Regions from separate parts of the Arcicella rosea genome, predicted to be linked through region 2. Evidence: riboswitches for the same ligand, from Rfam matches in the RefSeq annotation. Region 2 holds a riboswitch; each other region holds the start of a gene.
The links. Region 2 has a riboswitch for S-adenosylmethionine ahead of ABID42_RS18325 (hypothetical protein). Riboswitches for the same ligand answer to the same signal wherever they lie in the genome.
Positions count from the first base shown of each region.

Region 1: another riboswitch for S-adenosylmethionine. It lies ahead of ABID42_RS08415 (peroxiredoxin family protein); the one in region 2 lies ahead of ABID42_RS18325 (hypothetical protein).
Region 3: another riboswitch for S-adenosylmethionine. It lies ahead of ABID42_RS04550 (protein-disulfide reductase DsbD domain-containing protein); the one in region 2 lies ahead of ABID42_RS18325 (hypothetical protein).

Region 1 is NZ_JBEUMS010000005.1:187,205-190,393, reverse strand. Features, by position in the region: gene ABID42_RS08420 (YceI family protein) at 89-724, opposite strand; gene ABID42_RS08415 (peroxiredoxin family protein) at 753-2,033, opposite strand; SAM riboswitch class I at 2,221-2,317, opposite strand; gene ABID42_RS08410 (Crp/Fnr family transcriptional regulator) at 2,523-3,189, shown strand, end outside.
Region 2 is NZ_JBEUMS010000015.1:82,140-85,328, forward strand. Features, by position in the region: gene ABID42_RS18315 (phosphatase PAP2 family protein) at 1-191, shown strand, start outside; gene ABID42_RS18320 (homoserine O-acetyltransferase family protein) at 209-1,309, opposite strand; gene ABID42_RS18325 (hypothetical protein) at 1,339-1,596, opposite strand; SAM riboswitch class I at 1,706-1,834, opposite strand; gene nadB (L-aspartate oxidase) at 2,118-3,189, shown strand, end outside.
Region 3 is NZ_JBEUMS010000002.1:337,866-341,054, reverse strand. Features, by position in the region: gene ABID42_RS04560 (sulfite exporter TauE/SafE family protein) at 1-199, shown strand, start outside; gene ABID42_RS04555 (tetratricopeptide repeat protein) at 214-1,686, shown strand; SAM riboswitch class I at 1,774-1,869, shown strand; gene ABID42_RS04550 (protein-disulfide reductase DsbD domain-containing protein) at 1,939-2,394, shown strand; gene ABID42_RS04545 (cysteine desulfurase family protein) at 2,530-3,189, shown strand, end outside.

The sequences.
Region 1 (3,189 bases), on a different contig from region 2:
ACAAAGCTCAAAGATTTTTGTACCTCTAAATTTCATAAGTATTTACAGATTCACTATTTATCTGCCCTTAAAATAGTGAATCGCATACTTATTTACCTGTAGCTTTTGCTGCGGCTGTTCCTGTTTGAGCTACCAAATTAACGGCTAACTCAAAATCATTGTCGATGGCTTTGTCGCCAAGGTTTTCAAAAAAGTTTTTTGAACGAAACTTAATATCATACTTGGTGCGGTCAACCAAAATTTTAGCTTGAGCCGTCGTTTTGTTTTTTTCTACTTTTACAGTAGCTGGAAACTTCACCTCATTAGTAATGCCTTTGATGGTAAGTTTTCCTGAAATTTCATAATTCTCACCTCCTTTCGATACAACAGAAGTAGTTACAAATTTTGCTTTAGGGAATTTTTCTACACTAAAAAAATCGTCTGCTTTTAAATGTCCAACCAATTTGGCATTATAATCTTTGTCAGTCAAATCGGTTACTGTTAGCGACGTTAAGTCAATTTCAAAAGTGCCACTTTTTAGTTTATTGTTGGCTGTTACTAAACTTCCAGTACTCAAAGAAATATTTCCTGTATGTTCGCCTGTTACTTTCTTGCCTGTCCAGACAAGTTTACTTGACTGGCTATCAACTGTATAAACAGTATCGTTACCTTTGTTTTTGTCGTTTGCTTTTGCACCAATTGCTAAAGCCAATACACTCGTTAGGATAAGCGTGATTTTTTTCATGATTAAATTATTTAAATGAAGATTGATTTTATTTTAAAGCTACTTCTGTACTTGGAACAGGTTCTGCAATGAGTTTATCTAATTCTTTGTTCCATTTTTTAACATATTGTTTGAAGTATTTCCCTGTTACTTCACCCGTATAACCCGTATGAATTTGTTTTACTTTTCCATCTCTGCCGATGATGATAGTCGTAGGGAAAGCTATCATTTTATTGAGGGCTACAAATTTTTCTGAAGCAACCTTTTTATCTGCAATACCTCCAAATAAAATATCGTATTGGATGTCGTACTTTTCTTTTAGTTTTCCTAAGGTGTATTTTGCATAAGCTAAATCGTCTTTTTGTTCAAAACCAACAGCGATTGCTTCAACACCACGAGTTTTGTTGGCCTTATACCAAGGCGATAAAAACTGTGTTTGATCTGTACAGTTCGGGCACCAAGTACCAATTATTTCAACAATTACTACTTTGCCTTTGTATTTATCATCGCTTAATGAAACTTGTTTTCCGTTCAAATCTGGCAAAGTAAAATCAAGTTTTTCATAGCCTTCTTTCAAGAAAGTAAGTGCGTAAGGATCTGGTAATTCTGCTTTTTTATCTTTTACGCCTTCAAATTTTACATTGTTATAAATGCCTAAGCCGACTTCTCCCGTGATACTTTTATCAGGATTTATTTTTCCACGAATTAACCAAGGACTTGGTCCAGAAAAACCAGTTAATGTAAATTCATCGCCTTGAACAATTCCTTCTAATTCACGAGTATCACCCGTTACTTTCAGAAATACGCCTTTGAGTTTATTTCCTTTTTGCTCAAAAACAGCGATTTGGTCGGCTACAGGTTCTTTGCTAAGTATTTTAATTGCCCATTTTCCTGATAAATTATGGTTTGATTGAATCTCTTTTGCAGGTTCTACAAAACGATAAGTTTTACCATATTCAGCTACAAATGGAAGGAAATTTCCTTTGAAATTAGGGACAAGACTTTTGTACACACCCGACAGCGTTCCATCATCATTCACTTTTGCGACTAGTGCAGCATCATAAGTATTCATTTTGATAAATACTGAATCTTTCGCAATTTGCTGTACATGAAAATCATCTCTTCTTGAGCCATTGATTAAAGTGAAAGTTGCGTGTTCAGCATCCTTTCCTTTTACCTCGAAATTAAAAGGAACTTGTACTTCATTCACTTTAAATTCACCACGCCAAACCCCTTCTTTGATAAATTTATTTTGTGCATTTGCAGCGTTGAACGTCAATGAGCCTACAGCTAAATAAGCGATTGATAGTAATTGGTTTTTAGTTTTCATTTGATTCAGTCGGTTGTTTCTATTATTCTATTAAGCTTATAGATTAAGTATATTATACAATCGTAATTTTGATTACACTATAAATAAATACTTATTAATTGATACAGTATTGAAGGTGAAATGGCAAAAACGCAATTCCCATCAATGCTTAATCAAGCATCATCGTAAAAAAATTGATTGTATGTACGATTTATCCTTAGAATTAGGTTGGGGCACCTTGTTGGTGGCTAACAGGTTGCCAGAAGGTCATTGAGCCTAGTCTCTCGCTTCGTTCTTTATAAATCTATTAATTCTATAGGCAAAGTTAATTAATTTAATTTTAGAAAAACAAGTGTTTGAGTAAAAAAACTCAAAAAAATAATTTTCTTGGAGATTTGTGACTAGGAAAAAGGTTTAATTAGAGTCATTCAAGGCATCATAATGATGGCAAGTGTGAGTACTTGCACCAGTTGGAAGAGCAATAAAATACTTTATTTTGTATTTATAATCTTGAAAGAAAATCTTTACTTTTCCAAGACTACTAATATTTTTATAACATTTCCAATATCTCATTTTTCTGTAAAAACAAGTAATAAGCCAATGTCAGCATTTTTAGGAAAGCATATAGCACAACAAATTTCAATCTCAGAGACTGATATTACTCAAATATTAACTTATTTTAAGCCTCGTGTTTATGAAAAAAAAGCCTGTTTGCTACAAGAGAATCAATCTTGCAAAACATTATATTTTGTCGATAGAGGGTGCTTACGTTTGTTTTTTTGTGATGATAAAGGGATTGAGCAAACGATACAGTTTGCGATAGAAGGCTGGTGGATGACAGACCTCACAGCTTTTCATAGTGGAAAAACAGCTGAATTCAGTATTCAAGCCATCGAAACGACGGAAGTAATGGAGATTGATAGAGATACTTTAGAAGAATTACTGAAAGATTTTCCGCAAATGGAACGCTATTTTAATAAAATCTATCAAAGAGCTTATGCGGCTTCTTTATTGAGAGTGAAGCACATTTTTACTTTTTCCAAAGAAGCATTTTATCAGTTGTTTAGTAGTAAATATCCTCAATTTATTCAACGCATTCCGCAGAAAATATTGGCTTCTTTCTTGGGATTTACCCCTGAGTATCTTAGTGAATTAAGAAAAAAAAGTATGAAACATT
Region 2 (3,189 bases):
TGGCTTGTTTGGCTGGTTATTCAAGATGTTATTTATTTCAGCATTTTCCTGAAGATGTTTTGGCAGGCTCGGTAATTGGTACTTTCAGTAGCCTTGTGGTTTATGTCTTAATCAACAGGATGTTAGAAAATAATCCGAAAGAGTGGCATAAACGGAAATTACTCAGTCAAAAAAAAATCCTGAACCAGTAATGATTCAGGATTTTCGATTAATGAATTGCTAAGTTTTTCTTTTCCAACTTCTTGAAAAAATCATACATTGGATTGACATCCAACTTCACAAATTTTTGCCAAAGTTTAATGGCTTTAGTAATTAATTGGCTTTCAATCAAAAAGCCATCGTGACCGTATAAAGAATCTAAGGCTTGAAAAGTAGCCCCAGGAATGTGTTTCGCTAAAAATGCTTGTTCATTAATTGGGAAAAGTGCGTCAGATTTAATTCCCATTACCAACGTTTTTGCTTTAATCTGTGAAAGTGCTTGAATTGCACCACCTCTGCCACGCCCCACATCTTGCGAATCCATCACTTGTGAAAGTACAAAATAAGAATAAGCATTAAAACGCTGCGCTAACTTTTCACCTTGATAACGCTGATAACTTGTTGCACGATGTACTTTGCCCAAAGGCTCGTCGTTTCTTGCTTGCGTTACGCCATAGGTTTCATAGTTTCTGTATGAAATCAAAGCAGTAGCACGAGCAGCCTTCATGCCTTCAATTCCAGCTTGTGGATTACTTTCTTTCCAAGTAGGGTCAACTTCAATCGACATCCTTTGTGATTCATTAAAAGCAATTCCCCAAGGTGAATGTTGAGCATTAGTCGCAATTAAAATCAGGTTTTCAATCAAATCAGGTTGAGAAATTGCCCATTCTACACATTGTTGTCCACCTAAAGAACCACCAATACAAGTTCTAATTCGATTAATTCCGAGATGTTCACGAAGTAAATCGAATGAATTCACAATATCTCTAATGGTAATAAATGGAAAAGTATGATAATAAGGTTCGCCAGTATTTGGATTGATAGAAAGCGGGCCAGTACTTCCATAATGCGAACCTAAAACATTCACACAAATGATAAATTGCTTATCTGGGTCGAAAAGTTTACCTCTTCCTACCAAACCTTGCCACCAATCTTCTACATCTTGACTACCCGTAAAGGCATGACAAACCCAAACTACATTAGAGCAGTCTTCGTTCATCTTACCCAAAGATTGATATGCTAGTTCAATTTCTGGTAAAACTCCTCCCGCTTCTAATGCGAAGGCTTTGTTATATTTAAAAAGATTATTCAATGGATAAAAAATGAGCACCAATACTCTTTTTGGGTGAAACCTTTATTTTAAGCAATCAAAAGCTCGTTATTTAATAATTGCTTTTCCAAGTCCTCGAAATTCTCTTCATATTCCCAATACATCAATCTACCATGCGGACCTGTAACTAAAATATATTTCTCAGAAATAGATTGAATACGCTCGATAGCGACAATTTTCACCATTTTCTGTGGCACAGTTACTTCTTCAACAATTTCCTTATTGCTGGCGTCGAAACCATGAACAATTAGATAATTGCCCGTTGTAAGTTTAATAAATTTTGACATAAAGCTGAAAAGTTTGGTCACGAAAAAATCATGACGATAAACGAAAATAAATCGTAAACCTGACGAATACTTTACAGCATGAAAAATGACTGGGAGAGTAATCGTAATTGGTTTATATTTCCTAAAAAAGCCCAATAATCAGCTATCTATTTTAGGTAGGAATTAGCACCTTGCCTTTACGAGCGGTAGGTTGCCAGAAGTTCATAGAGCCTATTCTCTCCCTTCTTCTTTATAAATCAATTACTCCGATGAGGCTGAAAACCTCGGAAGAAAATTGACTTGATGATGCAAAGTAAAACCTCAATGCTGGGAAATGCAAATTTTTTGATGATTCTCGTTGAAGATTCTTCTTTCAAAAGCTAAATTCAAAGCATTCATTAAGCTTTGATAGTTTGATTTATACAGATAATTTCCAAGCCAAAGTATAAATAAAGGAGTTTTTAAAATAACTTTGCTTATTCGTGACATTAAAATTGTACATTAACTTATAAAATGCGGGCGGCAAGCCGTTTTTCATCATTATGCCCCAATACGACTTTTTAGTTATCGGCTCAGGCATTGCAGGGCTTTCTTATACAGCAAAAATTGCTTCTTATTTTGAAGAAAAAGGTCAAGATGTTAAAATAGCGATTCTTACCAAAACTGTTGAAGAAGAAAGTAATACAAAATATGCACAAGGGGGTATTGCTACTGTTTGGAAAGATGATGATTCGTTTGAAAAACATATCAATGATACGATGGTGGCAGGTGATTTTATGTCTGATAAAAGAGCCGTTGAAATTGTTGTAACCGAAGCTCCTGAACGCTTAAAAGAACTGATTTCTTATGGCACTAATTTCGATAAAAAGAATGATGGTACTTATGATTTAGTGAAAGAAGGTGGACATTCTGACCAAAGAATTTTACATCATAAAGACTCAACAGGAAATGAAATTGAAAGAGCACTTTTAGAAAAAGTAAAGTCTTTCAAAAGTGTTGATTTCTTCACGCATTACTTTGCTATCGACTTAATTACGCAACACCATTTAGGCGAAAAAGTAACGAAAGATACGCCTGATAAAAAATGCTTCGGTGCTTATATCCTAAATACTTTTACCGGAAAAACTGAAACTTTTTTAGCCAAAACAACTCTTTTGGCTACTGGAGGAATCGGTCAGGTTTATCAAAGTACGACGAACCCAACGATTGCAACTGGCGATGGTATTGCTATGGCATATCGTGCAAAGGGTCTAGTTGAAGGAATGGAATTCATTCAGTTTCACCCTACTTCTTTGTATCAACCTGGCAAAAAACCTTCTTTTTTAATTTCTGAAGCTTTACGTGGGCATGGTGGTATTCTGAAAAATATTGATGAAACTACTTTCATGGAAAAATATGACGAACGTCTTTCGCTTGCACCTAGAGATATTGTCGCCAGAGCGATTGACTCTGAAATGAAAAAGAATGGAGTTGACCATGTTTACTTGGATACTCGTCATTTAGACAGTGAGGATTTCAAACATCATTTCCCAATGATTTATGAGTATTGTAAGGAAAATCTTGGTTTGGAAATTACCGAAAAAGATATGATTCCAGTGGTGCCAGCTCAGCATT
Region 3 (3,189 bases), on a different contig from region 2:
TAATTCTTGGCAAATTATTTTAGGTTTAGTAGTTGGTGGAATTATTGCCGCTCCTTTTGGTGCAATTTTAATCAATAAAGTGCCAAGACGACCATTGATGTTTATCGTTGGTTCGGTCGTGATTTTCTTAAGTTTCAGGACTTTGTGGGCTATAATTCCCGATTTGTACTTATTTATTTCGAAAGTGATTATTCATTAGTAAAGGCTAAAATTATGAAAAAATGGAACCTCATCTTAATCGTACTTTTCTGGTTTTCAAATAATTCATTTGCGAATGATTTTGAATTTACGCCCAATCTTCAAAACGCCTATAGCGAATTATGTAAATTAAAAGTACAACATGCCAAACAATTGTTAGCGAAAGAACCTACCAATAATGGTATCAGAATTTGGTTGGAAGATTTTGCAGACATGATTGTACTTTTTGCTAGTGAAGATGAAAAAGAATATGAGCGTTTGGCAGAAAATGAAGATAAGCGATTAGATTTAATTGAAGATTTAGACGAAAATTCGCCTTATAACAAATTCATTCAAGCAGAAATAAAACTTCATTGGGCTTTGGTAAAAATGAAATTAGGACACGAAACCAAAGGAGGTTTTGATGCGATTTCAGCCTATAAATTGTTAGAAGAAAATCGTAAGAAATTTCCCAATTTCACTGCGAATTATAAGAATTTAGGTGTTTTTCATGTTATGATTGGTTCAGTTCCTGAAAATTATCGTTGGGTTACAAAACTCTTGGGATTAAAAGGAAACATTCAACAAGGCTTGAAAGAATTGAATATTGCCATCAATGATAAAATTGTAGGCAAAGAAGCCAAGTTTTATCAATTGTTTATACAGTCGAATGTACTGACTTTGAATGATGATGAACGTCAAGAAATAACACAATTTGTAAACAACAATCCTGATAATTTGGCGATTAGTTTTTTGGCTACTTCTATTTTAATGAGGGATAATAAAAGTGAAATAGCACAGAAAATTTTGCAGACAAGAGCAAGTGGTTCAGGATATTTAGCCATGCCAATTTTCGATTTGTATCAAGCTGAAATTTTATTCAACAAAGGCAATTATCCACAGGCTATTCAGTATTATCAAAATTATTTGAAAAATTTCCGAGGACATAGTTTTTTGAAAGATGTAAATTTTAAATTGTTCTTGGCGAACTGGCTAACGAATAATCCAGATAAAGCTTTAAATCATTTGGCAAAAATTCCGAATGTTGGGAAAAAGCTTTCTGAAACAGATATTATAGCGCAAAATTTTTACGAACAATTTCAGAAAACAAAGATTTATCCGAATAAAAACCTTGTGAAAGCGAACTATGCTTTTGAAGGAGGACATTATGCAGAAGCATTAGAATTTTTAGATAATCTTGATGAGAACTCTTTTACGGCACAATTAGATAAAGCAAATTTCAATTTCAGAAAAGCCAGAATTTTACAAAAATTAAATGCTCAGAATCAAGCAATTCCTTATTTTGAGCGTGCTATGGCACTTTGTGCTGGTCAGAATTGCCATTTTGGAGCGAGTTCTTCTTTACAATTAGGATATATTTATCAGCAAAAAAATGATAAATTAAAAGCAAGAATGTCTTTCGAAAAAGCGATTGCCTATAAAAAACATGAGTATAAAAATTCTATTGACAACAAAGCGCAAGCAGCGTTAACCGAAATGGGAATTTGATATATAATTTGAAAAATTGAAGAAATAAATTCCTAAAATATTTGGATTACTCATTATAAAAATAGAACTTTGTCTATCGAATAAATAGATTTATAAAGAACGAAGGGAGAGATAAGGCTCAACGAACTTCTGGCAACCTGTTACCACCAACAAGGTGCCCCAACCTTATTCTAATGATAAATCAGAAGAAATCAAATTACACATTTTGTTTAATCAAGGAGTAGCACTTGCTATTCCACAATCTAATACATCATGAGACGTATATTTATTATCGTTGTATTAATTTTGTCGTTTGTATCGGCAAAAGCCCAGCAAGTAAATCAGATTGCTAATTGGAAATATACTTATTCAAATCCTAATTTTAAAGTAGGAGATGAAGTAGAATTGATTTTTACAGCGAATATAGAAAAAGGTTGGTCATTGTACTCTAATGACTTCAAAGCGGATATAGGTCCTCAACCAACTACTTTTTGGTTTGCAGAAAATGGTTCTTTTGAATATGACGGAAAAATTACGCCAGTTGCTCCCTTAAAAAAGCTAGATAAAAACTGGGGATTTGAAGTAACCTACTTTAAAGACAAAGCTGAATTCAGAACAAGAGTAAGAATTGTAGAACATGCCTTAGATATTTTCGGGGGAATAAAAGGACAATTCTGTAATGATAAAAAAGGAGTCTGCATCCCATTTGAACAGAAATTTCAGTTTTAGGAATTAGTTAATTTAGTTTATATCATTCATTTACATTTCATCAATAAATACAGATTACAGTGAAAGGAAAAAACCTTTTAAACCTATTGACTTGAAAATTGAACCTTCAACAATCTAAACAACATAAAAAACACCATGGAGATTTATTGTGATAACGCTGCGACGACTTCCTTAGATTTGGAAGTCTTAGATACGATGATTCCGTATTTGACTAATCATTTCGGAAATCCATCATCTAGCCACGCTATTGGAAGAAAAGCCAGAGAAGCTGTAGAAGAGGCTCGTCATAAAATTGCGAAGCTTTTAAATGCTTCTGAAAATGATATTTTTTTTACTTCTGGTGCTACAGAGGCAAATAATTTGGCAATTTCTGGAGCTATTAAAACTTATGAAATCAGAAATGTTATCACAAGTAGATTAGAACATAAAGCCGTTTTACAAACATTAGGGCAGTATAGTCAGCATAATGATTTAGAGATAGATTTTGTAAAACTTGATAATAAAGGGAATATAGATTTAGAACGATTTGAGTGGCTTTTGAAAAATAATCAACAAACACTCGTGAGTTTGATGCACGGCAATAATGAAATTGGAAATCTGACGGACATTAAAAAAATTGGAGAAATCTGTAAAAAATACGATGCTATTTTTCATAGTGATACCACACAGACTATTGGGAAACATAGATTTGATGTCACAAAACTTTATATAGATTATATCGTTGGTTCGTCGCATAAATTTCATGGACCTAAAGGTGTTGGGTTTATTTACATCAATAAATACAGAAAAATTCAA